Regions from separate parts of the Vibrio tubiashii ATCC 19109 genome, predicted to be linked through region 4. Evidence: predicted binding sites of a transcription regulator. Region 4 holds the regulator's gene; each other region holds the start of a gene.
What was found. The regulator CRP, encoded in region 4, controls carbon source genes, mostly activating them, when cyclic AMP is high. The targets are predictions, from matches to a motif close to TGTGANNNNNNTCACA.

Region 1 (7,296 bases), 1.3 Mb from region 4:
GTAGACGGTGGTGTTTCTGCTTCGATTCCAGTTCAGGAGGCATGGCGTAAAGAAGCCCGTTGTATTGTCGTGATTCGTACCGAGGGAGAGGATTTGGCGACGGATACGGTTGAGGTGAATCAAGAGCCTCCTGTCGAGTGGTTACGTGATTCATTCAATGTGATCCAAGATCACTGGCAAGAAAAGTTAACTCGGTGGAAGCAAGACTGGAGTTTGTTTTTTAGTGACCAAGTACAGAAATCTCGGCAGGAAAAAACCGAACAAACACACCTAGAAGCCCTAAATGGCGGGCGCTGGTTGTTTGGTGCTGATGATATTTATCGTCTGAGTCATTTGCTGGGAGATAAGTTTGATTCCGGTTTAGCAGACATGCTGATGGTGCATTATCAGACTTATTCATTGACTCAAGACTTTTTGCACTCACCGCCAGATGATTGCTTTATTGTTCAGATCAAACCGGACCAACCTCTGCGTTCTAGCTCCTTGATGAGTGAGAGAGAGGATTTACTCCACGATTATCAAATGGGGCTCGATGCTGGTTTTCGTTTTGTCGAAACTTTCTCTCAGTGTATTGCTAAATCCACTTTCTCCCTAAAATGCTAAAGGGAGCACAATGCTCCCTTTGTTGTCTTGAGGCTTTAACTTATGCGGCAAGAATTCGCATACAGTTAGTCGAGCCGACGACGTCCATCACGTCCCCTTGGGTGATGATCACTAGATCGCCGTCATCCAGAAGTCCTTTCTGTTTTAGGGTTGCAACAGCCGCTTCGGCAGTTTCTAGCCCAATATCTGACTTATCATCAAAGAACACAGGGAAAACACCTCTATAAAGCGCTGAGAGGTTCAGTGTGCTCTCATTGCGAGATAAGGCAAAGATAGGTAGTCCTGAACTCAAACGCGACATCATTAGCGCTGTACGGCCTGATTCAGTGAGAGTAACGATCCCTTTAACTCCACGCATGTGGTTAGCGGCAAACATGGTCGACATGGCTATGGTTTCTTCGCCTGTTTCAAACACGGAATCCATTCGGTAGCCCGAGCGGTTAACGGCCGACATCTTCTCTGCGCCCAAGCAGACTTCTGCCATAGAACGTACTGTTTCCAATGGGTATTTGCCTGCTGCGGTTTCGCCAGAAAGCATCACCGCATCGGTGCCGTCCAATACCGCGTTGGCTACATCCATAACCTCTGCACGGGTCGGCATTGGGTTTTCCATCATCGACTCCATCATCTGAGTTGCGGTAATGACAGTTCGATTGAGGGCGCGAGCGCGGCGAATCAGCTGTTTTTGCACCCCGATAAGTTCTGGGTCACCAATTTCTACCCCCAAGTCGCCACGCGCAACCATCACAGAGTCTGAGGCAAGAATAATGTCGTCAATATTCTCTTGGCTTTCTACGGTCTCTGCGCGTTCTACTTTTGCAACCAATCGCGTTTGCAGCCCGGCATCTGTAGCTAATCTGCGTGCGTATTTCATGTCTTCGCCATTGCGTGGGAAAGAGACGGCCAGATAATCGACTTTGATTTCAGCCGCGAGCTTAATATCATTCTTATCTTTTTCGGTCAGGGCTTCTGCGGACAAGCCGCCGCCTTTTTTATTGATTCCTTTGTTGTTCGACAAAGGCCCGCCAATAATCACCTTAGTTCTTACTTGCGACTCGTTAACGCCCATGACCTGAAGCTGAACGCGGCCATCATCGAGTAGTAATATATCGCCCGCAGAGACATCGTTAGGTAGTTCTTTATAGTCGAGCCCGACGGCATCTTTATCGCCTTGACCGGCTTCGAGTTTATTATCTAGGGTGAAAATATCGCCAATGCTAAGCTGAACTTTACCCTCTTTGAACGTAGATACGCGGATTTTCGGGCCTTGAAGATCGCCAAGAATGGCGACATGAGTGCCTAATTTTGCGGCGATGTTGCGAACTCTCGTAGCACGTTCTCTATGATCATCAGCGGTTCCGTGAGAGAAGTTCATTCTTACCACGTTGACGCCAGCTTCGAGAATTGCTTCAAGTACACCAGGTTTATCGGTAGAAGGTCCAAGAGTAGAGACAATTTTTGTTCTTCTTTGGATTGAGGTCATTCGGATCTCCTTGATTGATATTGCCGCCAGATAAAATTGGGAGCGGCTATGATTCGGTTTCCATTCCTAAATGCATTAGCATTAAGTATATACTGGCGTAGCATCTGTGCTGATAATTCAGATGACATTCTTATGTGCGCCTTTGAAAAGGTGATGGAAGACATATTTATTAATGCAAAAAAATAGGAATGGATTTGTGATAAATCCTTCGCTATTTGATTAGGTACACAAACAAACATGTTTATACGTGACACTTGTCACGGCAATCTATCAAAGCTCTTCACAATTACTTCGCAAAGTAAAAAAATTACCAGGTTGTTGATATTCGGAGCACTCCATGTACATGGCTCAACCTGGCCATATTGATCATATCAAGCAGGTCAATGCTGGCCGTGTATATAAACTCATTGATCAAAAAGGCCCAATTTCTCGTATCGATCTCTCGAAACAGAGTGAGCTTGCGCCTGCAAGTATCACCAAAATTACCCGAGAGCTGATTGAGGCACACCTTATTCATGAAACGACGGTTCAGGAAGCGACCAGCCGTGGCCGTCCTGCTGTCGGTCTGCAAGTGAATAACGAAGGTTGGCAGTTTTTGTCGATGCGTCTGGGGCGCGGATATCTGACGATTGCACTGCACGAACTTGGTGGTGATGTACTGATTGATACCAAGATTGATATCCATGAAGTCGACCAAGATGATGTATTAGCCCGCCTATTGCATGAAATCGATGAGTTTTTTCAAACCTACTCAGAGCAACTTGACCGCGTGACCAGTATTGCGATTACGCTGCCTGGCTTGGTTAACTCAGAAAGTGGGGTTGTATTGCAAATGCCTCACTACAATGTAGAGAATCTACCCCTTGGCCCTGAGATCTACAAAGCGACAGGTCTTCCGGTCTTTATTGCTAACGATACGCGCGCTTGGGCATTAGCAGAGCGCCTATTTGGGCATTCACAAGAAAACGAAAACTCGGTACTTATTTCCATCCACCATGGTTTAGGTGCAGGTATTATTCTTGATGGCCGCGTTCTGCAAGGTCGCCACGGCAATATTGGTGAACTCGGGCATATCCAAATCGATCCGAATGGTAAGCAGTGCCACTGTGGTAACCGAGGTTGTTTGGAAACCGTCGCCAGTTCGCAAGCGATTCGAAATGAGGTCGCTGAACGAATTGCTCAAGGAGAGGCGTCATCATTGGCTGAAATTGAAGAAATTTCGGTAGAAGATATTTGTGAAGCGGCGGCGAATGGCGATCCATTAGCGGTTAACGTAATTGAAAAGCTGGGTGGTTATCTTGGCTCGGCCATTGCGATTGTGATTAACCTGTTTAACCCTGAGAAGGTGTTGATCGGCGGTGCGATTAATCAGGCCAAAGAGGTGCTCTATCCAGCTATTCAGACTTGTATCGAAGAGCAGTGCTTACCCGTTTACCATCAAGACTTAGAGCTGGTGGAGTCGCGTTTCTACAAACAAGCCACTATGCCTGGTGCTGCTTTGATTAAGCAAGCCTTGTATGACGGCCTGCTATTGATGAAAGTAATTGAAGGATAGTGTTTTCTGAGCTGTCGCTCTCCTTTATCTTTCTAGTAAACCCATATAATCTTGAATGATATATGGGTTTATTTTTATCTTAGTCTTGCTATAGACTACTTTTGTTATATACACATTTGTTGGGAAGCAGTATGTCTGGAGTATTAAATACCGTCGATCAGCGAACTAACCTTGTCGGTGAAAACCGTTTAGAGTTGTTGCTGTTTAGTTTGAATAGCCGACAGGTCTTCGCCATCAACGTATTTAAAGTGCGTGAGGTCATTAAAGTTCCACCACTGACTAAAATGCCAGGCTCTCACCACCATATCACTGGTGTTGCCTCTTTACGTGGCGTTTCTGTTCCTGTGATTGATTTACGTGCTGCAATCGGTTTTCCGCCATCTCGCCTAGATAACCAAGAAGAGAACCTAATCATCACTGAGTACAATCGTACCGTTCAGGGTTTTCTTGTGGGTCAGGTTCGAAACATCATCAATACTGCGTGGACAGAGATCCAGCCGCCGCCGAAAACAGCAGGAAGAGCGAACTATCTCACTGCAATTACGCAAATTAAAGACGGCAAAGGCTCTGAAATTGTCGAAATTATTGATGTAGAGAAGGTACTCGCACAGATTATTGATTACGATATTTCAATTTCTGAAGGCGTTTTAGACAACAACTTAGTCAATGAGATGGTAGGACGTAATGTCCTTATTGTTGATGATTCTTCAACAGCCCGCTCTCAGGTGAAGGGCACGCTTTCTCAGTTGGGGCTTAACATCATTGAGTGTCGAGATGGGCTTGAAGCTTTGAATTTGCTTAAGTCTTGGAGTGATGAAGGGAAGAATGTGGTCGAAGAGTTGCTACTTATGATCACCGATGCCGAAATGCCAGAAATGGATGGTTATAAGTTGACGCATGAAGTGCGCTCAGACCCTAGAATGAAAGACCTCTATATCACTCTCAATACGTCACTGAGTGGCAGCTTTAATGAGGCTATGGTAGAGAAGGTAGGCTGTGATCGCTTTATCTCGAAATTCCAGCCAGACTTGCTTGTAGAGGTCGCTCAGGATCGATTAAGAGATATATTATCCTGATAATACTTGTTAACACTTATTGCTGATGCTTATTCATTGCATTGCTGTTATAGTAACCAAGTTATTTTGCAGTGCGAAATGACTAGAACGATTAAATACAACTGTTCATCAGAATCTTAAGGTTGTTTCTATTCATGATATGGTTTACGTCTAAGGTTGTTATGACCTTATGCATGTTACTGTACAGGGAATACAAGAAAAGAAGTATGGAAGCTGAAGACGAGTTGTAACTTGTCAGCGTTAATTCAAAAGGGAGCCTTCGCTCCCTTTTTGCTTTTATCGCTCTAGTGAAAGTCGCGAGATTTACTTCTGAGCCCTTGCAGTTTATCTGTCATATCAATCAGCCTTCCTGCAATCACATGATGAACCTCGCCTTCTTTTTCCAAAATCCCTTTGACTTGCAAGATCTTGGCTGTGAGATAAGCTTCCTTTTGCGCCCGAGCCGTTGCTTTCCACACCACGACGTTGATGTTGCCAGTATCATCTTCTAGCGTGAAAAATGTCACGCCAGCAGCCGTCCCCGGCGCTTGTTTTCCAGTCACAACGCCAGTCACAGTGACTAAAGATTGGTGATCTTTTTGCACCAAATCTTTCATTCGCGTAAATCGCCCCAACTCACCGGCGTCATCGAGCAAAGTGACAGGGTGTTTAGCGAGTGACAATCCAGTGGCAGCATAATCTTCAAGTAATGTTTGGCTCTCTGAGGGAGTGGCAATAACTTGGCTTTCAGGCTCTTCGATGTCTTGAAACAGAGGTAAGTCCGAAAGCGAATCCATCATTGCCCAGCGGGTCTGATAACGATTGTGGCTAAGTGAATGCATGGCATTGGCTGAGGCGAGCAATTCGACATCTCGCTTGGATAAACCGATATGTTTGATTTGCCCTGCATGGGTAAATTGGCCTTTGTCTCTGGCGTGTAATAGTTGTTGTGCGCTCTGCTGACTGAGTCCTTTCACTTGTCTTAAACCCAATCGGATCGCCAATTTACCTTGCTGATGGACAACTTGGTGGTCGTACATGGAAGCATTAACGCAAACAGGTAACACGATGACCTTATGTCGCCGCGCATCCTGTACAAGCTGTGAGGCGCTATAAAAACCCATCGGTAGGCTATTGAGCAGTGAAGTATAAAAGGCTTCAGGGTAATAGTGTTTGAGCCAGGCGGAGCAATACGCGAGCACGGCAAAGGAAGCGGAATGACTTTCTGGAAAGCCATATTCACCAAAGCCTAAGATTTGGTCAAAGATGCGTTCAGCAAACTCCAGTTGATAGCCACGGCTGAGCATACCTTCTACCAGCTTGGTTTTAAATTTGACTAGGTCGCCACTCTTTTTCCAAGCTGCCATCGCTCGGCGCAGTTGATCCGCTTCACCGCCACTAAAACCGGCAGCAACCATGGCTATCTTGATCACTTGTTCTTGGAAAATAGGTACGCCAAGGGTGCGCTCTAGCACGGCACGAACCTCTTCGGAAGGGTAATCGACCGCTTCTTCTCCATTTCTCCGCTTCAGAAATGGGTGCACCATGTCCCCCTGAATCGGGCCTGGGCGGACAATGGCGATTTGAATCACTAAGTCATAGTAAGTGGCGGGTTTTAAGCGTGGCAGCATGCTCATCTGCGCTCGTGACTCTATTTGAAACACGCCGACCGTGTCTGCACGTTGGATCATCTTATACACCTGCTCGTCATCTTGGCGGCGAGTAATCTCAGCAATCGTTAGTGTTTGGTTATGCAGACGCTGCACTAAATCAAAGCATTTACGAATAGCCGTGAGCATGCCTAAAGCCAGTACATCGACTTTAAGCAGTTTGAGAGATTCGAGATCGTCCTTATCCCATTGAATGACGGTGCGATCGGGCATTGACGCATTTTCAACTGGAACTAGCTCATACAAAGGCCCTGCAGCAATGATAAAACCGCCGACATGCTGTGAAAGGTGACGCGGAAAGCCAAGAATCTCGTTAACTAGATTAATGAACTGTTCGCCTTTGAGAGAATCAGGCTGTAGCCCGAGTTCGACGATTTGAGCTTGCCAACCAAGTGCTCGGTCACGGCGATTAACATTTTTAATAAAGTAATCGAGCTGACTCTCTTCAATGCCTAGCGCTTTGCCCACATCACGCACCGCGCTTTTGAAGCGATAAGAGATCACGGTTGCTGCTAGAGCCGCACGCTCTCGACCATACTTTTGGTAAATGTACTGGATGACTTCTTCACGGCGTTCATGCTCAAAATCGACATCAATATCGGGCGGCTCATCGCGTTCGGCACTGATAAATCGCTCGAATAGCACTGAAATTTGTCTAGGGTCTACAGAGGTGATTTCAAGGCAATAACACACCACGGAGTTGGCCGCAGAACCGCGCCCTTGGTAGAGGATTCGGCGACGTTTAGCGAACATCACAATGTCGTGGATGGTGAGAAAATAAAACGGGTAGTTAAGCTCATCAATCAGCTTAAGTTCTTTGTCTATTGTTGCCTGAATATCGCTTGGAACGCCTTCAGGAAAGCGCAGTTTCTTGCCATATTCGACCAAAGCGGTGAGGTAGCTCATTGGAGTATAGCCATCGGGAACCAG
Region 2 (7,296 bases), on a different replicon from region 4:
AAATTCTAGAAAAAACGCAGAAGGGCGATGTCGATATTACCGACTGGGTAGTATGGTTTCTTGACGTCCTGAATGAAACCTTCGATGAAGTCTTAAAAGAGATCCAACAAACGGTATTTAAAACCAATTTCTGGCGAGACGTAGATCAGACTCAATTGACGTCAGAGCAAGCAAAGGTTCTTAATCGAATGCTTGATGGTGACTTTGTTGATGGTATTAATACCTCTCAATATCACAAAGTAGCGAAAGTCAGTAAACCAACAGCGACTCGACATTTGACTGCATTAGTAGAGCAGGGATGTTTAGTAAAATCAGGTGCCGGACGTAGCACTCGATATATGCTTGCCAAGCAAAGTTAAAATAGCGTCAACTCTCATAACAATCTGTTGATATTTATGTAGATTTCAATTCCTTTGCACCTGCTTCCAACTATTGTAGGTAATCATAGTTTTCTATCTGTTCATGGCATTTCTCACCAACGTATTATGACCGTCAACGTTAGTGACCTATAGGAATAAAAATGAACAAAACACTATTATCAATTGGCTTAGCTACAGCGTTAGTCGGTACTACTGCTCATTCTGCACAATGGAGTTATGAAGGAGAAACAGGACCACAGCACTGGGGCGAGTTTGGTGCAGAGTGCCAATCTGGAAAGAACCAAAGTCCAATCGACGTTAAAGATGAAGTTACGGCAAACATCGCAGAGTTAAATCTAGATTATTCAGGAAAGGTCACTGCACTGACCAACAATGGACATACGCTACAAGGCGTGGTCGAAGGAGATAATACTTTCACTGTTGATGGCAAGGCGTTTAACCTCGTTCAGTTTCACTTTCATACACCATCAGAAAACCTAATCAAGAGCCAAAGTTTCCCGCTCGAAGCTCATTTCGTAAACGCGGATAGTAATGGCAACCTAGCAGTACTGGCTGTTATGTATAACACGTCTCCAACTAACAATAGTGAAATCGCCACTCTATTAGAGACGTTACCAAAGTCAGGTGAAACGGTTTCTTTGAATCATACTATTAACGTAGCGGATATGATCCCCGATACCGAGCATTACTATCGCTTTAACGGGTCGCTAACAACGCCGCCATGCTCGGAAGGCGTGCGCTGGTTCGTTTTGAAACAAGCACAGACACTGAGTCAGGAGCAAACGAAACTATTTAAACAAGTAATGGGGAAAAACAATCGGCCTATTCAAGCTAAAAACGCTCGTGTAGTGCTAGAAAACGAATAGTAAAAACTCATAGCGCCAGCAATTATTCTGGCGCTAAATATTATTGAACAGGATTTCTAATCTAAACGTCATTTTTGCTTCGCCTTCTCTTTGCGTATCTTCTTCACGATTCCAGTTGTACTCAGGGATCAACTCGTAAAACAGCCAAGTGCGCCATACATTCTGTCGATAAGTCACGGAGGCGTGAGTATTGGTAATGTAATGAAAAGGTCGGTTAGTTCCGGTGGTACTTAATTGATAGCTAAGAGCCTGATGGTCGGATATATGCTGATAGAGTGTAAACCCTGTACCCACTTCCCAACCTTTGATATCGCTTTCCCACTGAGCGTAGTTGCTCCAGCGAAGCAAAAAATCGCGGTTGATTGAATAATCTAAATCAATATCGGTAGATTCACCCGTTACGCTTTTTTTCTGATACAACTTCTGAGTAACGCGCAGTAACCATTCATCATTGATAGGGTATGTATATCTAAAACGTCCTTCGATACCCGGTCTTGCATTGACCTTAACGTTGAAACTATAGCGTTCTTTACTTAGCCAATCGTATCTAAGACCAAACGTATTTTCGGCATCTTCGCTCGATTGCGGGAACAAGTCGAATAAATCATCTTCTTCATCCGATTCGAAAACCACCTTAAGTCGTTTGGTTACCTTAGGTAAGTGAAAGCGCGCTTTGAATCGAGTCTTAAACTTGTAGCCTTCACCCTCTACATAAGAGAAATCATTTCTCCAACGAACAGTACTGCCAGCACGTGCGTCTTGGTCTACTCGCTCATCAACGAAAAAACTATCAAACCAAATCGCCGGTTCACAAAGCTTAGTATTCACATAGTTAAAAGCGGAGTCGAGGATCTCGGCACTATCTGGCTGACTATGGCAATCGGAATAATCGATTTCGCCATCGGCGTACGTTACAGCAGATAAAAAGGTAGAGATGAGAACTAGGTAGCGCAATTCATTAATACATTTTGAGGCTTAGAGTTTGAGTATGTCTAAAACACATTCAAATGGTCAATGTTTTAACGAATTCAAGTGAAAATTTTATAACGCCAACCGTAAAATGGTTGGCGATTTGGTTAAGAACCTTGTGCTATCTGCGAGTATTGGCGTAGCAGATCGGTCAGCGTCGTTACCCATTCAAGAGCATTTTGTGGTGACTGCTTGACTATGATTTCTACGTGGTTGCAGTGTGTCTCAAGTGGGATCGCTCGTTCAAGATGAAAAGAAACCGAGTAAAAATGCCACAATAACAGACGTTGCATACGTTGGATGTTTTGCTCTTTGCTTTCCGACGCTTCAAATAGAGCAGGGAGCTCACTAAGCGCGATTGCACTCATGCGCAACATCGCATCAAACTGGGCTTCTTGAAGCTTGTCTTCGTCTTGTGCCTCATCTAAATCAAAAGTGAAAAGCTCAGTCATAGATTCTTCGGGTACCAAACGGTGAACCATTCTCAAGCTAAGTTCTTCTAACTCTTCTCGTGGCATTTGAGATAAGCAGTGATAAGTGTAATCGCGTTGCATGCTATTAGTCTGGCAAAAGTAAATGGGGAGGTATTCTAACGTTTTCAACAATAATTACTACTCGAAAACCCTATACAAAAAAGCCCCGCTAGATCAGCGGGGCAATATTCGTTGTGTTTGCTAGTAGCCATTGACGTTGTTAGAGAATTTATTGTCGTTACCAAAAAGTACGTTAAGAATTCTTACTTAAAATTAGATGCTTTACCTAGAAGCGCAAACTTTATGATTAGATTTGTAATGTATATTGACTTATATTGTGATCTTAGTTCAATGTTTTATAGCAATAGTGTTCATATGAGTCAGCTGACAAAATAATCCCGATATGCGAATCAATCGCTGATCACTCATAAGTTTGGTTACTGAGTGAACGGTTGAACGTTTGCGTAAAAATATGTGATGAATATCTCACATTGGGCGCTATACTTTCCGCCCGGTTGAGAGTAACAGCTCTACCAATACAAGCCGTCACAAGGATGGTGAATGACCCCACGGACCGGACCAGCTACCTATTCAATGCTTGTAGAGGTAATCTTTAATGAATGTTTTGTTTGGCTTAATCGGTGTCATCGCATTAATGTTATGTGCGGTTTTACTGTCTGAAAGTCGTAAATCAATTAACTGGAAAACAGTGTCACGCGCGCTGTTACTTCAAGTCGGTTTCGCCGCTCTGGTACTTTACTTCCCGTGGGGACAAGCCGCTCTGACGAGTCTAAGTAGTGGTGTTTCTAGCTTACTTGGCTTTGCTGATGAAGGTATTGGCTTCCTATTCGGTGACCTTGCCAACACTGGCTTTATCTTCGCGGTTCGCGTTCTTCCTATCATCATCTTCTTTAGTGCCCTAATCTCTGCGCTTTATTACCTAGGCATAATGCAGAAAGTCATCGAGTTTATCGGTGGTGGTATCCAAAAGTTCCTAGGGACGAGTAAAGCTGAATCTCTTGTTGCGACTGGCAACATATTTCTTTCTCAAGGCGAGTCTCCACTTCTTGTTCGTCCATTCCTTTCTAGAATGACTCGTTCTGAACTATTTGCAGTAATGGCAGGTGGCATGGCGTCAGTCGCCGGTAGTGTACTTGGTGGATACGCAGGTTTAGGCGTAGAGCTGAAATTCCTAATTGCTGCAAGCTTTATGGCCGCTCCAGGTAGTTTGATGATGGCAAAGATCATCGTTCCTGAACGTGAAACACCTATCGACCAATCCGATATTGAGATGGATAAAGCGCAAGAGAGCAATGTGATTGATGCGCTTGCAAGCGGTGCGATGAACGGTATGAAAGTGGCTGTCGCTGTCGGTACTATGCTGATCGCGTTTGTTAGTGTGATAGCGATGGTTAACACAGGCCTTGAGAGCTTAGGCGAAGTGGCTGGTTTTACTGGTGTGACTCTTCAAGCGCTATTCGGTTACCTGTTTTCTCCGCTTGCTTGGTTAATTGGCGTTCCTTCAAATGAAGTGTTGATGGCAGGATCGTACATTGGCCAAAAGATTGTAATGAACGAATTTGTTGCCTTTATTGACTTCGTTGAACATAAAGCGATGCTGTCTGAACATACTCAGGTTATTGTCACTTTCGCACTATGTGGCTTCGCGAATATTGGTTCTATCGCCATTCAGCTCGGTTCTATTGGCGTGATTGCCCCAGAGCGCCGTGCTGAGGTTGCTAATCTAGGTATTAAGGCTGTACTGGCCGGTACTTTAGCTAACCTGATGAGCGCATGTTTAGCAGGGATCTTTATCTTGCTTTAATTCGCATCATTTCGCTTACAAACCGAATAGGAGACTATTCGGTTTTTTTATACCCAAAATCCGCAAACTTAAAATGACATCATGTATGGCACTGATTGCTTAAAACCTGATTTATAGCAAAATTTTCCAAACTAGAAGGCGTAGGATGTTCTAAGTTCAACGTTTTTAGTGTCAGAATTATAAGAGATCTTGCTATGAATGAATTAGTTCAACGCTTTTTGCGCTATGTGGCTTTTAACACCCAATCAAACCCAGCAAATACAGCTTGCCCGAGCAGTGAAGGGCAACTGACGTTTGCTCAGTTTTTAAAGAGAGAGCTTGAAGAACTAGGTTTAGCGGATGTTTCATTAGACCACAATGGTTATTTGATGGCAAAGCTACCAAGCAATGTTGACTATCCTGTCCCTGCTATCGGCTTTATCGCCCATATGGATACGGCACCTGACGCGTCTGGTGAAAATGTGAAACCACAGATCATTGACGACTACCAAGGCGGTGATATCGCGTTAGGTAAGGGGGATGAGGTTCTTTCTCCGATACAGTACCCAGACCTTCATAAACTGCATGGCCACAATTTAATCACAACCGATGGCACGACACTTCTGGGTGCTGACAACAAAGCAGGGATCGCAGAGATCATCTCCGCCATTTCGGATCTAATTAGCAATCCTGATATTCCACACGGGGATATTTGTATTGGATTCACACCTGATGAAGAAATTGGCCGTGGTGCGAACCTGTTTAATGTAGAGAAATTTGGCGCAGAATGGGCGTATACCATTGATGGTGGCCCGGTTGGCGAACTCGAATATGAAAACTTTAACGCCACCAGCGCTGATGTTATTTGTTATGGCGTCAATGTTCACCCGGGAACGGCCAAAAACAAAATGATTAACTCTATGAACATTGCCGCGCAATTTCAGTTGATGATGCCTGCAGAAGAGACGCCAGAATCTACAGAAGGCTATGAGGGTTTCTACCATCTAAAATCGGCAGAGATGTCCGTTGCGAGAAGTGAACTTGGCTATATCATTCGAGACTTTGATCGCGATGATCAAGAAAAGCGCAAGCAATTCATGATTGATAAAGTGGCAGAGATCAATGAAAAGCTTGAACATGGACGTGTAGAACTCAAACTGACTGACAGCTATTTCAATATGAGAGAACAAGTAGAGCCATTCCCTCATGTCATTGAATTAGCGAAAGAAGCCATGATTGCCTGTGACGTTGAACCACAAATCAAACCAATACGTGGCGGGACAGACGGTGCAAGGCTTTCGTTTATGGGGTTACCTTGCCCTAACATATTTACAGGTGGCTACAATTTCCATGGTATTCATGAGTTCATTTCAATTGAGGGTATGGAGCAAGCTGTGAAAGTTATTGTGACTCTTGCAGAGAAAACAGCGCTTAAATACCAATAAACACCTAACGTAAACCTGATATTTCATTGAAAATCATATACATTTATTAATATAGATTACTTCAGTGGATTTCAGGATGAAAAAACTCCTTTTGATCATTACGCATTGTGCGTGTATTGGATTGGGCTTCGCTCTTGGCATTTATGCGTTGCCCATCCTTATTCAACCAACATCTCCAAGCATGAGTGACGTGCAAACCGTTACTAACAACGCAATTTATAACGCCTCATTTCAGAAAGACCGCAAAGACAGTGATTTTCTCCACTGGGGTGAGGGGTCTGTCTCGATCAGTGCAGACAAAGTGGCCTTTGTTGGTGAGTTGGCTCCAGGGCCTGATTATAAACTGTACTTTTCACCAACGTTTGTAGAAACAGAGGCAGATTTTAATGCTCAAAAGCAGACGATGGTGCAGGTTGGGGAAGTAAAGAGCTTCGATCGATTTACCGTAAATCTCCCTCAAGATTTTGCTATTCAGGACTACAACACGGTTATTGTGTGGTGTGAGACTTTTGGCGAGTTCATTACCTCAGCGCGTTATAAATAACTCAGTTTTGTCTAGGTTCAGAACATCTATTGCAATATTGCATCGCGATACTAGATCTCTCTTGAGATGTGTGGGAAGTTAGTTCTTACGCATGTAAAACTATAAAAATACAAACTAAACAAAGGGGCTTTTGCCCCTTTTCACTAATAGGAGCAGAGCGTGGAGAAAGTACAAGCCGTAATCGATTTTCTTCTAACTCACAAACTCGTTTTCACCGCGTTAATCGTTATTCTGATCTCAATTATTCGCCGAATGGTGCTTTCCATGATTCGTGGAGATGTGGCATTTGTATCAGAAGAACAACGCAGCTGGATGTCACGAACGAAGAATGGCACCTTTATCACTACCGTGCTTCTGCTGTTCATTCTGTGGCAATCAGAGATCAATGAATTTGCACTTTCAGTGACTGCTATCGCTGTTGCAATCGTCGTCGCTTCAAAGGAGATAATTCTTTGTTTCACAGGATCGATTCAACGCGCGAGCTCACGTTCATTCCGAATTGGCGATTGGATTGAAGTCGGAAAAATCTGTGGTGAAGTCATCGAGCACAACATGATGGCAACGGTCATCCAGGAAATCGATTTGCATCACGGCCAGTATCATTACACGGGTAAAACCGCGACGTTGCCAAACAGCATGTTTTTTACCTATCCAGTAAAAAACCTTAACTTTATGAAGCGCTACGTGTACCACGATTTTTCTATCGTTGTACCTGAGTTTGTTAACCTTTATCCACTGATCCCGACGATGCTAGAAAAGATCGATGGGCACACAAGTTACTTTTATGAGGTGGCAACGCGCTACAACACGGTTAT
Region 3 (7,296 bases), 310 kb from region 4:
GTCACCTTCGGGTGACTTTTTTGCGTTTAGTCATCTACAACTAAAGTTTATTTTTCCCTCTAGTATTGGTCTAACCAGTCAATCTATTCACTGCTTTCTAAGCAATTGAGTTACTTAGCAAAGAAAGTTTTTTTCGAGTAGCTTCTCACAACGCATGGAAAAAGTGCGATTCCCCCGCTAGTCTTATATTTGAGACAGATTATCTCTGTAAGTCTCTATAATGTAACCACATACAATTTTATGTGTGTTTACGCGCACAGCATTTACATTATCAATAAAAAGGAACTAGCTTCATGGGTAGTCAATTCCGGATGGATTCCGTTCCAGGTTCGTTGGTTGTAGTGGGAGGAACCTATGAGCCTTGGCTGTCAGTTTTAGAGCAAGTAGGTTGGAGATGTACTCAGTGTGGTGATTTACGCAAAGCCGATGCACTGTTCACTGAAACGGGCCCTTGTATCGGTATTGTTGATCTTAGCCATGATGAGTTCAGTCTCAATGGTATTGCTAACTTGGTGAGCAAACACAAACAGGTACGCTGGTTAGCCTTCATTCGTGAGTCTCAATTAAGCTCAGATACTATTTGCCAATTTATCGTTAACTTCTGTATCGACTTTTTTACCGCTCCAATTCCTGATGCTCAGTTGCTCAGCACCATTGGTCATCAATTAGGTATGCTGAAACTTGAGAAAAAAGTTTGGCCACATTACGGCAATCAAAGTGACATGGGATTAATTGGTGACTCTATCCCTGTTAAGCGTCTACGTGATCAGATTAAGCGCATTGGTCCTACTGATGTCAGTATCTTAATCTATGGAGAAAATGGCACAGGTAAAGAAACCGTTGCCCGTGCCGTCCATCGTACCTCTGCGCGAGCAAACAAAGAGTTTATCTCGGTTAACTGTCGTGCGATGTCGGAGCGTCGAATAGAGAGTGACTTATTCGGAATTAATCGTGATGATATGAGCGAGCCATCAATTCTAGAGAGAGCGGATGGCGGTACGATATTACTCAACGATATTCTCACCTTACCTCGCTCACAGCAGTTTAATTTATTGCGTTTCCTCCAAGAGGGGATGGTAGACACTGCATCAGGTCGTAGGGAAGTGGATGTGCGCGTTTTAGCGGCGAATTCTGCTGATATTGAAAAAGCATTGATTGATGGCGATTTTAACGAAGAGCTCTATCACTACATCAATGTGCTACGTATTAATGTTCCGAGTCTAAAAGAACGTGCTGGGGATATTTCTATCCTTGCCCGTCACTTCTTGCAGGAATACTCAAAAGAGTACAATGCCCAAGCGCGTAGCTTTACTGAAGAAGCAGCACGTGCCATGACTCGTTATCATTGGCCTGGTAATGTCCGCGAACTGATGAATCAGATCAAACGTATCGTTCTGATGTCAGATACCGTGATGCTTGACGAGCCACATCTAGATTTACCTAAGCGTAGTGATAGCCGCCGTAGCTTAAAGAGTATTCGTGAGCGTAGCGAAAGGGATGCCTTGTTGTTGGTGCTAGAGTCTCATTCTGGTCAGGTGTCGATGGCTGCAAAAGAGCTAGGTGTATCGCGTGCAACCATGTATCGATTATTAAACAAACACAACCTAATTTCAGACATACCTGCATAGCTGATTGATTTGTAAATAAAAAGCCGCGCTAGTGATAGCGCGGCTTTATTTATATTACCGATACGATCTATTGTTCATGTAATATTACTTAGCTGAATATCTTATAATCAAAAGCTCAACCCGGTTATTTTTAGGTTAAAAATTTGTTTTGAAAATTTATGCAGCAAGGTGGTTGAAATATCACCTAATATGAATAGAATTTAACCATGAGCTAAGGCTCAAACCCATCAAAATATTTGGATTAATACATTAGCTAGGAGGCGCACAATGAAACATTTCACTGTTCAATCATTTATCTGTGCGTCTGTCGATCAAACCATTCCCGCAATGGATGCTATTAAACGCAATACGTTTGTAGCCGATCGAAAACTAGATAAAACCATGTAATTAATCCGTATCCTTTTTTTAATTGGCTGCGGAAAAGCAGCGAATTAAAACACTCTTGATCTAATGATTCGTTGATCTTTTCCCAGCTTCAAACTCAACTGGAGAAAACTCATGAGTCATTCTGTATACCTAAAACTTGCCACTCTTTTGGTCAAAGCGGATCTACGTCGAGAAGAGCGTGATTGGAAACGTAAACTGCGTCGTAGTGCCTACGACTTACCTTGGAACAATGAGCATTTGCTACGTGATATCGGTCTTGAGCAAGATGGTCGTCCAATAGGATTTACTGAACCAGATAGCGTCAAAGCCGAACGTCGTATTCGTCATCTTCGTCGTGTACTCAGTGCGCGAATACCAACGTAATCTCAGGGGCAGGCGCTTCACCTGCCCCGCTATTTCTGTAACGATAGATTATGGACAAGGGTTGGAGTAAGTCGTACCAATCTCTTGAATCCCTTGAAGCAACTCATCTGTTAATACGACATCTAAACTATCAATATTAGATTTAAGCTGTTCCAAGTTTGTCGCGCCAATGATATTGGATGCGACAAACGGCCTTTGGTTAACAAATGCCAACGCCATTTGCGCCGGATCTAAACCGTGTTGTCTTGCGAGATCGACGTACGCTTGTGTCGCTTGTTCTCCTTGAGGAGTAAAGTAACGAACAAAGCGTTCAAATAGAGAGCATCGAGCCCCTTCAGGACGTGCTCCATTTAGATATTTACCGCTTAGGCAGCCAAACGCGAGTGGGGAATAAGCAAGTAGCTGAACGCCTTCATAATGGCTTATTTCAGACAAACCCACTTCAAAACTTCGATTGAGCAAGTTGTAAGGGTTTTGAATCGAGACAATTCTTGGTAGCTCGTGCTTTTCCGCTAAGCGAAGCAGAGTCATCACGCCCCAAGGTGTCTCATTAGAAACACCGATATAGCGGACTTTTCCTGCTTTAATTAGCTCAGCGAGCGCTTCGAGCGTTTCAACTAATGTCACCTCTTCCTGAGCGTCAGGGTAGGGGTAGTTCAGCTGACCGAAACAGTTGGTTTGCCTTTGTGGCCAGTGTAGTTGATAAAGATCGACATAATCGGTTTGTAACCGTTTCAGGCTATCATCAATCGCTAGATGGATGTTTTTCCGATCTAAACTCATGTTTTCGCGGATATAAGGGACGTTTCTTGGACCCGCAACCTTGGTGGCTAACACCACTTTTTCTCGCTTACCTGATTTAGCAAGCCAGCTTCCAATGTACTGCTCGGTTAATCCCTGAGTATTTGCTTTTGGTGGCACAGGGTACATCTCTGCGGTATCAATAAAATTCACACCGCGCTCAAGTGCGTAATCAAGCTGGCTAAAAGCTTCTTGCTCAGTATTTTGCTCACCAAACGTCATGGTGCCAAGACAGATCTTACTCACTTCCAAAGTGGAATGGGGTAACTTGTTGTATTGCATCGATCTTCCTTGTCGTTACGGGTATGTGATCCCACTATAGGGGATTTGAGTATGATTAGAAAAGAGCGAGGGGTAACAAATTCGCAAATTTTGCAAAGTTGGCTAATACTGGTTAATGGAGGTGAACTATGCAAAAAAGTCAGTTAGATAAGTGGATACATGGTCATCATAAAGACAGCTATCAACCACCAAAGGTGTTTGTGATTGGCTGTTCAGACTTATCCCAGTATCTATTAGCCGTTGAATATAAGCACAAAATAGAGCCAATAAAGATTGATGATGAGCCCGTGCACTTCGACTCGCTAGAGCTAGTCAAAGAGGAGTTACTGAGACTGGGTGTGGAACGAGCATACTTACGTTTACATAACGCTTATGATGAATGTGGTGCGAGTGACGGCCCTCTGTATCATGATGTGGAGCTATCGCTTACCACGCACTAAACATAATGGTTTTCAAGAATACGCGCTGTGAATTGAGTTCTTAAATAGAATCCTCTTGGCAGCGTTTTTATTGGTTTACCGCTTGCTCCATAGGCTTCGGTCAAAACTCGGCTATTCGCCGCTTTAGGTCGTAGCTGCAAAACCTCACCATGACGAGCGTTAATTTGCTCGACTCGACCTAGTACGATGAGTTCCATCAGCTCTTCCCAGTCAGCTTTAAGTTGTTGCTCTTCTTCGATGCTTGGCGACCAGATCAAAGGTGAACCGACGCAACGCTGCGCTAATGGGATCTCCCTTTCGCCTTCTACTGGAATCCACAACACTCGGGAAAGTTTATTGCGAACATGGCTTGTTTCCCAAGTGAGACCATGAACGCCAATCAGTGGTGCGACACAAACAAAGGTCGTTTCTAATGGTTTTCCTGAGTACCCAATTGGAATGGTTTTTAGCTCGATTCCCAGCTTCTCAAAGTCTTGAGTCGGTTTACTGCCTGCCGTTGCCCCTAAGTGCCATTCTAATAGCTGTCCAACCCAGCCTTTATCACGACGAAGATCCGGTGGAACTTCGATCTCGGCTTCCTCTGCTAGATCGGCAAAGCTAACACCTGCGATGCTTTTTGCTCGTTCAAGCAGTTCTTGTTCTGTGGTCGGTTCTGGCTTCATTGGTATTGCAACAGTGTGGAAAGTGGGCTCATTGTAACTCAGTGAAAGAAAATTACGACTGTAGAGAGAATGATCGTTATGAGTAAAAGATCATCAATTAAAAGGTTATCCACAGCCTAGTTGGAGAAACTTGCCAATTGGCGATGGTGTGTATGAATAAACAGGGGTTTTGGGGTGAAAAAATACTTGAAATTTTAGTCATATAGTTAGGTTTAACTTATGTGGTGTGGATAAAATCAACTATGGTTGATCTTTGACCGATCTGTGTTTGTTGATAGAAATGCTTCTATGATACAAACTATTTAAATTTATTTTTATCATAATTCATTGTTTTTATTGAATTTAATATGTCTTGATTTGATCTTCTTGCTGCCCCAAAGTATGAGTTGGTTAGCTATTGATCACTTTCACATTGATTCTTCACATAGTTATGCACAGAAAAGGTGAATAAATGTGGTCTATGTCTCACTGCAGTGTGAGTAACCTCGAATTTGATTAAAAGTTATCCATTGGAGGATGTGAAAGCAATATTTTCTGCCCTAGTCACACTAGTAAGTTTGCTCCTACTGGGGATATGTGGAAAAATCACTGTAATTAAAGATTTTATTTGAGGTTGGCCAGTGATAGATGGCGATGGTTACCGCTTAAATGTGGGAATTGTAATCTGTAACAGCCATGGTCAGGTCTTCTGGGCTAAACGATACGGACAACACTCTTGGCAGTTCCCTCAAGGTGGAATTGATGAAGGTGAAACCCCTGAACAGGCAATGTATAGGGAGTTGTATGAAGAGGTTGGTCTTACAAAGAAAGACGTAAAGATCGTTGCGACAAGTCGTCATTGGTTAAGATATAAGCTACCAAAGCGCCTTGTTCGTTGGGATTCAAAACCTGTTTGTATCGGTCAGAAACAGAAATGGTTTCTGCTGCGACTCGATTGTGATGAATCACGAATTGATATGTTGCGTGGCAGTTCCCCTGAGTTTGATGGTTGGCGTTGGGTAAGCTATTGGTATCCAGTCAGACAAGTGGTTTCTTTTAAGCGTGATGTTTATCGTCGCGCAATGAAAGAGTTTGCATCAATGGCGATGCCATTTAAACAGCGTAAAGTAAAAGGCAAACGTAAGCACCGAAGAGGATAGACATGCTTTCTCAACTAAGGGAAATAGTTGAACAAGTTTCTAAGGTAGAAGAAGTTCATCAGGCCTTAGACATCTTAGTTAAACAAACATGCAGTGCGATGAGTACTGAGTGTTGCACCGTCTATCTTGCTAACGAAGAAATGCAGCGTCTTGAGTTAATGGCGACTCAGGGCCTGCGTTTTAAAGGGGATAAAATTCATATCCGATTTAGCGAGGGCTTGGTTGGCCTTGTTAAACGCAGTGCTGAGCCGCTTAACCTAGCGGAAGCTTCCAAACACCCCAATTTTAAATACTTCTCCGAGCTGGGAGAGGAGGTTTATCAAAGCTTCCTCGGAACCCCAATTATTTACCGTAAACAAGTGCTTGGCGTACTCGTCGTTCAGCAGAAGACCCCGCGTCAGTTTGATGAGATGGAAGAGTCGTTTCTGGTCACTCTTGCCGCTCAGCTGGCCGTGATTATCGCCCATGCCCAGACTCAAGGTCATTGGCGATTAGAGAAAAAACAGCAAGCAATTCGTGGTGTTCCGGCCTCTTCTGGTGTGGCAATTGGCGAGTTTTGGTGGGATGACACCCAACCTGAACTGAGTAATGTTTATCCTGCTTCGACCCTTGATATTGATCGTGAGCAGGAGTGGCTGTTACTGGCGATAGAAGAAGCGTTGAATGACTTTCGACGCATGCGCAAAAAGCTCGATAGCGAGATAAACAAAGATGCTTTAGCGATATTCGATCTTTTTACCCACTTGCTTAACGATCCTATGCTGCGCAAAGACCTCAAAGCGCAAATCCAAAAGGGGGATCGTGCTGACTGGGCGCTGCGCCAAGTGGTCGAATCCTACTCCAACCGCTTTGCTCGTATGTCTGATGTTTACTTGCGAGAACGAGCGCAAGACATCCGCGAATTAGGCCAGCGCTTGCTGTTCTTTTTGCACAATACCGACCAAGAAAAGCAGTCCTTTGATAAGCCCGTTATCTTAGTAGTACGTGAACTCACCGCGACACTATTGGCATCGATCCCCAAAGAGAAACTGCTAGCGGTTATTTCCTTAGAAGGCGCAGCTAACTCGCATGCGGCGATTTTGTCGCGTGCATTAGGTATCCCCGCGGTCATGGGTGTCACGTTAAACCCTAAAATACTGAATGGTAAGAAAGGCGTTGTTGATGGCTATAGCGGTAAAATACTCGTTTCACCCAATCGACAATTGCTACGTGAGTATCGCGCCCTCGCTAATGAAGAGCGCGAGTTGGCTAATATGGTCAATCAGCGTATTGAAGAACCTGCATTTACTAGAGATGGTCAACGTATTGAAGTGATGTTGAATGCCGGGTTAAGTGCCGATACCAATATTGCCATCAACCAAGGTGTTGATGGGGTAGGCCTGTACCGAACTGAAATCTCATTTTTGCTTCAGCACCGATTCCCTTCAGAAGAAGAGCAGACTCAGCAGTATCAAGCCGTGCTAAGCAGCTACCCGAGTAAGCGCGTTGTTATGCGAACGCTAGATGTGGGTGGTGACAAAGCCTTGCCTTATCTCCCGATTGAAGAAGATAACCCATTCTTAGGATGGCGCGGTATTCGCTTTACTCTCGATCA
Region 4 (7,296 bases):
TAACAACTACACTGGTTGTAGTGAAATTTGTACTCTGTTCTTAAGACCTTCTTTCCGTCAGGGCTTGAATGGCCGCTTGATGTCGAAGTGTCGTTTTCTAATGATGGCAGAGCATCCGGAAAGATTCTCGAAAACGGTCTTTGCTGAGATGCGCGGTGTATCAGATGAAGAAGGTAACTCACCATTTTGGCAATGGCTACAAGAGCATTTCTTCTCGATTGATTTCACTATGGCTGATTACCTCACTGGTATCGGCAAGAAAGGCTTTATTGCTGACCTTATGCCTAAGCTGCCAATTTACATCAACCTACTGAGCAAAGAGGCTCAAGCGGTGATTGGTCAAGTGCATGAAAACACTAAGCCAGCGTTACGCCTGCTAGAAAAAGAAGGCTTTACGTGTCGTAACTACGTCGACATCTTTGATGGCGGCCCAACGGTTGAGTGTGATGTACGCAATATCGAGTCGGTCCGTCACTCATTTAGAGCAAAAGTCACTATCGCGGAACACACCAGTTCTCAAAACTACTTGATCTCAAACACGTCGTTTGAAGACTTTCGCGCAACTGCGGCGAAAGCGGCTTACGATCAGGCTTCAGATTCAGTGATTTTGTCTCCTGAAGTGGCTAATGCCCTCAAAGTTAACGAAGGCGAATTCGTTCGCATGTTGGCTCAATAGAGCTTTGTATTAAGGAAAATGTGAAGGAACAAGCTATGACACATTGGATTGCTGGCGAATGGGTTGCAGGTCAAGGTGAGTCGATGAACTCACAAAGCCCATACAACAACGAAGTTATCTGGCAGGGCGACAGCGCAACACCGCAGCAAGTTGAGCAAGCGGTGTCAGCGGCACGCAGTGCATTCGTTGGCTGGAAAAAACTAAGCTTTGCTGAGCGTGAAGCGATCGTTCTCGCTTTTGCTGAAAAGGTAAAAGAGAACAGCGAACAAATCGCAGAAATTATCGCTAAAGAAACCGGTAAGCCAATTTGGGAAACGCGTACTGAAGCTGCGGCAATGGCAGGTAAGATTGCAATTTCAATTCGAGCTTACCATGACCGCACCGGTGAAGCTCAACGTGAAGCAGCAGGGAACCAAATCGTCCTTCGTCATCGCCCATTAGGTGTCATGGCGGTGTTTGGCCCATATAACTTCCCTGGGCACCTACCAAACGGTCATATCGTTCCTGCGCTACTGGCAGGTAATACCGTGGTATTTAAGCCGTCAGAGCAAACACCGCTAACCGGTGAGTTTGCCATGAAACTGTGGGATCAAGTTGGTCTGCCGAAAGGGGTGATCAACCTAGTGCAAGGTGCTAAAGAAACCGGTATCGCACTGGCTGATTCTAAAGGCTTAGATGGCGTGCTATTCACAGGTAGCGCGAATACAGGTCATATCCTGCATAAGCAGTTTGCCGGCCAACCGGGTAAGATGCTCGCGCTAGAAATGGGTGGTAACAACCCAATGGTGATCTCTGAAAATTACGGAGAGTTGGACGCGACCGTCTACACCATCATTCAATCAGCGTTTATCAGCGCGGGTCAACGTTGTACTTGTGCTCGCCGTTTGTATGTTCCAGTTGGTGACAAAGGTGACTTACTGGTCAGCAAGCTAGTGGCAGCAACCAATAAGATTCGTGTCGATCAGCCATTTGCTGAGCCAGCACCATTTATGGGCCCTCAGATCTCTAAAGCGGCTGCTGATTTTATTCTTGCTGCTCAAGCAAATCTACAAAAGTTAGGTGGCGAGAGCTTAATTGAAGCTAAAGCCGGAGAAGCTGCATTTGTAACACCTGGCATTATTGATGTTACCGCGATTGCTGAGCTACCAGATGAAGAGTACTTCGGCCCACTACTACAAGTGGTGCGTTATCAAGGTCTAGAGAAAGCGGTTGAGTTAGCCAACGATACTCGCTTTGGTCTATCAGCAGGCTTAGTTTCTACTGACGATGGTGAGTGGGAATACTTTGTCGACCATATTCGTGCTGGCATCGTAAACCGCAATCGCCAGTTAACTGGTGCAAGTGGTGATGCGCCATTTGGTGGCCCGGGCGCGTCAGGTAACTTACGCCCAAGTGCTTACTACGCAGCAGATTACTGTGCTTACCCTATGGCTTCGATGGAAGGAGGAGAAACACTTCTTCCTGCAACGCTAAGCCCAGGTGTTGAACTATAAAAAACGATAAATTTTAGGGAATTCCCTTCTCGCCTCCCCGAGCCGGGAGGCTTTTGAAACGTCACAGGCTGAAGGCTATCTGATCAAACTTTCTGGACACATTTGGTTAGATGGCCTTTTTTATAATTAAACAGATAACAACTCATACTCCATTTACGTAAACCACCCCTACAAGGAGGCGTTATGACGCCAGATGTTTTATTCCAACAGTTATGGAATGACTATATTCAACGCTTATGTCCCTCTGCTGAACAAGTCCACCAACTTCTGCAAGAAGACGAAGCGCTGATCAATGACCACATTGCTCTGCGCACTTTCAATGTAGAACCTCTGGGCATTGCGACCCTTGCACAACCATTCTTAGACGTAGGCTACAAGCCATGCGGTGACTATGTGTTTGAAAGCAAAAAGCTTGTTGCCAAACATTATGAGCACCCGGACACAAAACAGCCAAAAGTGTTCATCAGTGAATTGAAGGTTGAAGAGTGTTCAGCCGAGCTACAAGCTATTGTCGCTAAGCTTGTCGAGCAATTGGACACCAGCAAGCTAAAAGGTCATGAGTTCTTGTATGGCGGTCGTTTGTGGGACATTAGCTTTGCTGACTTCCAGACGTTAGCTAAAGAAAGTGAGTACGCTTCTTGGCTGGCAGCGCATGGTTACGGCGCCAACCACTTTACTGTTAGCGTCAATCAGCTCAATGCATTTGAAGAAGTGAAAGGCGTCAATGACCACCTACGCGATTCCGGCTTTACCATCAATGAGTTTGGTGGCGAAGTGAAGGGGTCTCCTGATGTGCTGCTAGAGCAATCTTCAACGATGGCGGATAAAGTTGTGGTAACCTTCACCGAAGGTACAGAGATTATCCCTGGCGGTTTCTACGAGTTTGCTAAGCGCTACCCAATGAGCAACGGTGAACTTTATCCAGGATTTGTCGCAGCTTCTGCTGACAAGATCTTCGAGAGTACTAACGGCTAGGAAGAGCTGAGAACGGGCTGCGCCCTAGAGATGCGGGAACGCTGCGCTTCGAGAGAGTTTGATCTCGGATGTGGAAAGGTGTTCTAGAAGGACGAAGTCCGTTCCGTAGCACTGCGTTCCCGATTCTCGCATCCGATAATCCGATATAAACAAAAAGCCACCAATGTCTCCATTGGTGGCTTTTAAAATTTTAGCGGTTAATCGAAATTAACGAGTACCGTAAACCACGATAGTTTTACCGTGTGCAGAAATTAGGTTCTGCTCTTCTAGCATCTTTAAGATACGACCTACTGTCTCACGAGAACAGCCAACGATTTGACCGATTTCTTGACGAGTGATCTTAATCTGCATGCCATCTGGGTGAGTCATCGCATCTGGTTGCTTCGCTAGGTTTAGTAGCGTTTGAGCAATACGGCCAGTTACGTCTAGGAATGCTAGGTCACCTACTTTTTGGCTAGTCACTTGTAGGCGGCTTGCCATTTGCGCAGATAAGCGCATTAGGATGTCTGGGTTTACTTGGATAAGCTGACGGAATTTCTTAAATGAGATTTCCGCAACTTCACAAGGAGATTTAGCACGAACCCATGCTGTACGCTCTTGGTCTTCTTCGAATAGACCAAGTTCACCGATAAAGTCACCTTGGTTTAGGTAAGAAAGGATCATTTCCTTACCTTCTTCGTCTTTAATAAGAACCGCTACTGAACCTTTTACGATGTAGTACAAAGTTTCAGCTTTCTCGCCCGCGTGAATTAGCGTGCTTTTTGAAGGGTACTTATGAATATGACAATGTGAAAGAAACCACTCTAATGTTGGGTCGGTTTGAGGTTTACCTAGAACCATAATATCTCACTTCCTCTGCAGGGTACGCTTGCCGCTTTCCATATTTTAGCTAAGCCTTAATCAAGACCTACTAGGATAAGAGCACTTTACAAATGCTGCAAGCCAACTTGTGTTTCGGTAAGAAATAGTATCCTTTTTCGAAAACGATTTCTTGATTTTAATCGGGTACAACTGGGGTTTTAGTACGCAAAACTGTGCACATGATCACGGTATGAAAAGTAATCGTGTTCTAGCTGAGGGTATTAACCAATTTTGCCCGTTTCGATGAGCTGTTGAAGTATCGGTTTAACGATTAGCTCCATGGCAAAACTCATCTTACCGCCAGGGACAACAATCGTGTTATGACGCGACATAAATGCCCCATCAATCATTGCCAGTAGATATGGGTAATCTACGTTTTTAATGCCTCGTAATCGAATAACAACAAAACTCTCATCTAAACTCGGAATGCCTTTGGCGTTAAGCGGGTTAGATGTGTCGACGGTAGGGACACGCTGAAAGTTAATATGAGTACGAGAAAATTGGGGGGTAATGTAGTTCAGGTAGTCATCCATGGAGCGGACGATAGAGTCCATCACCGCTTCACGCGAGTGACCACGATCGCGGGTATCACGAACGAATTTCTGAATCCATTCAAGGTTCACGATAGGCACCATGCCAATCAGAAAATCAACATGCTGTGATACGTTAACCTCGCCATCGACAACACCGCCATGCAGACCTTCATAAAACAGGACGTCGGAGTTTTCTGGCAGATCTTGCCAAGGCGTAAAGGTGCCTGGCATTTGGTTGTATGGAACCGCTTCATCGAAAGTATGCAGGTAACGGCGGATTTGACCGACGCCTTCTTGACCGTACTTGCGGAAGAACTCTTCAAGTCCATTGAAGTCGTTCGCCTGAGGGCCAAAGTAACTGATATGGCGACCCTGCTCACGTGCCTTTCGGATTTCGACATCCATTTCAGGGCGCGTAAAGCGGTGGAAGCTATCGCCTTCAACCCAAGCGGGTTTGACGTCCATCATATTGAACATCTTGCGGAAAGCTTCAGAAGTCGTTGTGGTACCAGCTCCAGAGGAACCAGTGACCGCAATAATCGGGTGTTTTGCTGACATGACAAACCTTGTCGTAATCTAATCCTTTAAACGAAAACCACTATAGCACGCTTTAGTGGTCAGTCACTGTATGCGATGCGCTAAAGTACTAAAACTTTCGTTTGAGTTGAATATCGACGGTTTCGTGCAGTTCTGAGAAGACAACAACCGCTTCCCCTGATTCCAACTGGGTACGTATCTGGTCGATTTTGTTTTGCAGCGAGATCTCGACATCCCCGTAGTCAGTCCCTTCACGCAGGACAAATTCCCGAATGAGATTTTCTAGTGTTGCTGGCTCGATTTGTTGCCATGGAACGATCATAAATACCTCTTTATTTTATGATTTAGGCCAAGGTGATTGGCTACGCGGAGAGAGCCAAACTTTCATAGTATGCAGGTAGTGCCTCTTCGAGCCAAAACCTCGGTTTTAACGCACTGCCGGTAACAAAACCAACATGCCCACCTTGTTCAAACAGTCGGTAGTCAATGTTATCAGGCAAGACATATTTGGGAATCACAGCATCGGTCATGAACGGATCGTCTTTCGCATGTATGATCTGTGTGGGTAGAGTGATTTCTTTTAGGCGATGGATGCCCGAGCAGCGCTGATAATAGTCTTCTGCGTCCTTGAAACCATGCAGCGGGGCGGTGATTAGGTCGTCAAACTCGTACAGTTTAGTTACGCGTTTGATGTTTTGATAGCTCAAGCCAAGCTCTCCTTTCAGCAGTTGATGCTTTTGCAGTGCGCTTTTCTTCAGCGATGACAGGAGATAATTTTTATACAGCTTGGAAAAGCCTTGTTCGATGCGCTCAGAGCAGGCAGACAGGTCTAGTGGCGCAGACACTATGGTGGCGGCATCAATCAGAGGCTCTTGATTGTACTTGGCAAGGTAGTTGGCCAGCATATTGCCGCCAAGAGAAATTCCTACCGCGACTTTAGTTTGGTGTGGGAACAGCGAATCTAGATGTTCAAGGAAGAAACGGGCGTCTTCCACTTCACCTGAGTGATAGGCGCGAGCAAGTTTGTTGGGTTTACCGCTACAGCCACGAAAATGCATCATCACCGACAGCCAGCCTTGCTTTGCAAAAGCGTCCATTAAACCATTAGCATACGGGCTGTAGAAACATCCTTCCAAACCGTGGAACAAAACAAAAATCGGCTTGCTTTTGGCTGACTTGCCATTGATATCTTCACTCCAAGCGATATCGAGGAAGTCTCCATCCGGAGTATCTAAAGTTTGCCAGATTGGTTCAAACAGGGCTTTTTTGCGAATAAAGCGCGGAGCAAGCGTTTGTAGGTGTGGGTTGGCTAATCCTTTAGCGGCAACAAAATGAGTCATAACGGTTCCAAAGCTTAGGGCTTATAGATTGGCGATATCATCGATAGGTTCAGCAAAAGCCTCATACAGCTGTTCACCGCCTAATTGGCGGCAGTAACGTAAAGTAAGGGGCTCTGCGTGATTCACTGTAAGTTCAATACTGTTGATGCAATCGACCAGATCAGATTGCTGCTGCTTTTCTAATTGCAGCTCAAATTGCAGTGATTCACGATACAAGGTATCTGGGAGGTGGAGCTTGAGTTTTCGTCTTAGCTCGCGGTAACTGTGCAGTAAGGCTTCTGAGCGTCCAAGGCATTCTTCAACCTTGTGCCAGTCCTGTTCTTGAAAGCAAACCTGCTGCTCATCAAGCCATTTAAGCAGCAGGAGTAGGTTAACGTTACCTTTGAAATGATTTTGCAGATGGAGGCACGCCTCTTTTACTTCTCGCACACTGTAATACTGCAAGCTAAATTGCCACAACCGTTCCAGTGTTAAAGAAATAGCGACGTGCTTTGAACTCATTGGCTATTGAACTCCTGCTCCATATTCTCTAGCTCTTCTTGCAGAGCCATCCATTCCATTTCGACATCTTCTAGCTCACTTTTGCTATTGGCCTGAATAGCTAACACTTCGTTAAGTTTAGCTTTATTTTCGGCATCATAAAGTGAGTTATCTGATAATTGCGTTTCTGCTTCCGCAAGTTTAACGCCCAACTTATCCATTTTTTCTTCAAGTTTTGTCAGGTTTTTGCGAATTGGTGCCGTTTGCTTACGGAACTCGGCTTCACGACGTTTTTGATCTTTCTTTGCCGCCGCGCTATTCACAGAGCTCTTTTCAGGTTGCAGAGCTTGAGCCTCTCGGCGCTCGGCTTTTTGTTGTTCCGTCAGCCACTTGTAGTAGTC

Region 1: a site for CRP is predicted at 2,333-2,348, ahead of mlc (sugar metabolism global transcriptional regulator Mlc). Genes of this name have one in related genera too.
Region 2: a site for CRP is predicted at 3,162-3,177, ahead of IX91_RS19260 (NupC/NupG family nucleoside CNT transporter). Genes of this name have one in related genera too.
Region 3: a site for CRP is predicted at 5,016-5,031, ahead of rppH (RNA pyrophosphohydrolase). Genes of this name have one in related genera too.

What each region holds. Positions count from the first base shown of each region.
Region 1 is NZ_CP009354.1:2,201,320-2,208,615, reverse strand. Features, by position in the region: gene IX91_RS09930 (patatin-like phospholipase family protein) at 1-603, shown strand, start outside; gene pyk (pyruvate kinase) at 644-2,086, opposite strand; gene mlc (sugar metabolism global transcriptional regulator Mlc) at 2,424-3,641, shown strand; gene IX91_RS09915 (chemotaxis protein CheV) at 3,773-4,717, shown strand; gene IX91_RS09910 (error-prone DNA polymerase) at 5,002-7,296, opposite strand, start outside.
Region 2 is NZ_CP009355.1:907,218-914,513, reverse strand. Features, by position in the region: gene IX91_RS19280 (Fic family protein) at 1-359, shown strand, start outside; gene IX91_RS19275 (carbonic anhydrase) at 521-1,246, shown strand; gene IX91_RS19270 (hypothetical protein) at 1,280-2,200, opposite strand; gene IX91_RS19265 (hypothetical protein) at 2,323-2,769, opposite strand; gene IX91_RS19260 (NupC/NupG family nucleoside CNT transporter) at 3,305-4,513, shown strand; gene pepT (peptidase T) at 4,708-5,937, shown strand; gene IX91_RS19250 (DM13 domain-containing protein) at 6,014-6,481, shown strand; gene IX91_RS19245 (mechanosensitive ion channel family protein) at 6,641-7,296, shown strand, end outside.
Region 3 is NZ_CP009354.1:535,749-543,044, forward strand. Features, by position in the region: gene vpsR (cyclic-di-GMP-binding transcriptional regulator VpsR) at 294-1,628, shown strand; gene IX91_RS02570 (hypothetical protein) at 2,127-2,378, shown strand; gene IX91_RS02575 (NADP(H)-dependent aldo-keto reductase) at 2,427-3,461, opposite strand; gene IX91_RS02580 (DUF6482 family protein) at 3,590-3,901, shown strand; gene mutH (DNA mismatch repair endonuclease MutH) at 3,898-4,563, opposite strand; gene rppH (RNA pyrophosphohydrolase) at 5,184-5,702, shown strand; gene ptsP (phosphoenolpyruvate--protein phosphotransferase) at 5,705-7,296, shown strand, end outside.
Region 4 is NZ_CP009354.1:229,547-236,842, forward strand. Features, by position in the region: gene astA (arginine N-succinyltransferase) at 1-676, shown strand, start outside; gene astD (succinylglutamate-semialdehyde dehydrogenase) at 712-2,169, shown strand; gene IX91_RS01055 (DUF1338 domain-containing protein) at 2,353-3,144, shown strand; gene crp (cAMP-activated global transcriptional regulator CRP) at 3,352-3,984, opposite strand; gene IX91_RS01065 (phosphoribulokinase) at 4,227-5,096, opposite strand; gene IX91_RS01070 (YheU family protein) at 5,185-5,397, opposite strand; gene IX91_RS01075 (hydrolase) at 5,438-6,415, opposite strand; gene IX91_RS01080 (TIGR02444 family protein) at 6,437-6,916, opposite strand; gene IX91_RS01085 (ABC transporter ATP-binding protein) at 6,913-7,296, opposite strand, start outside.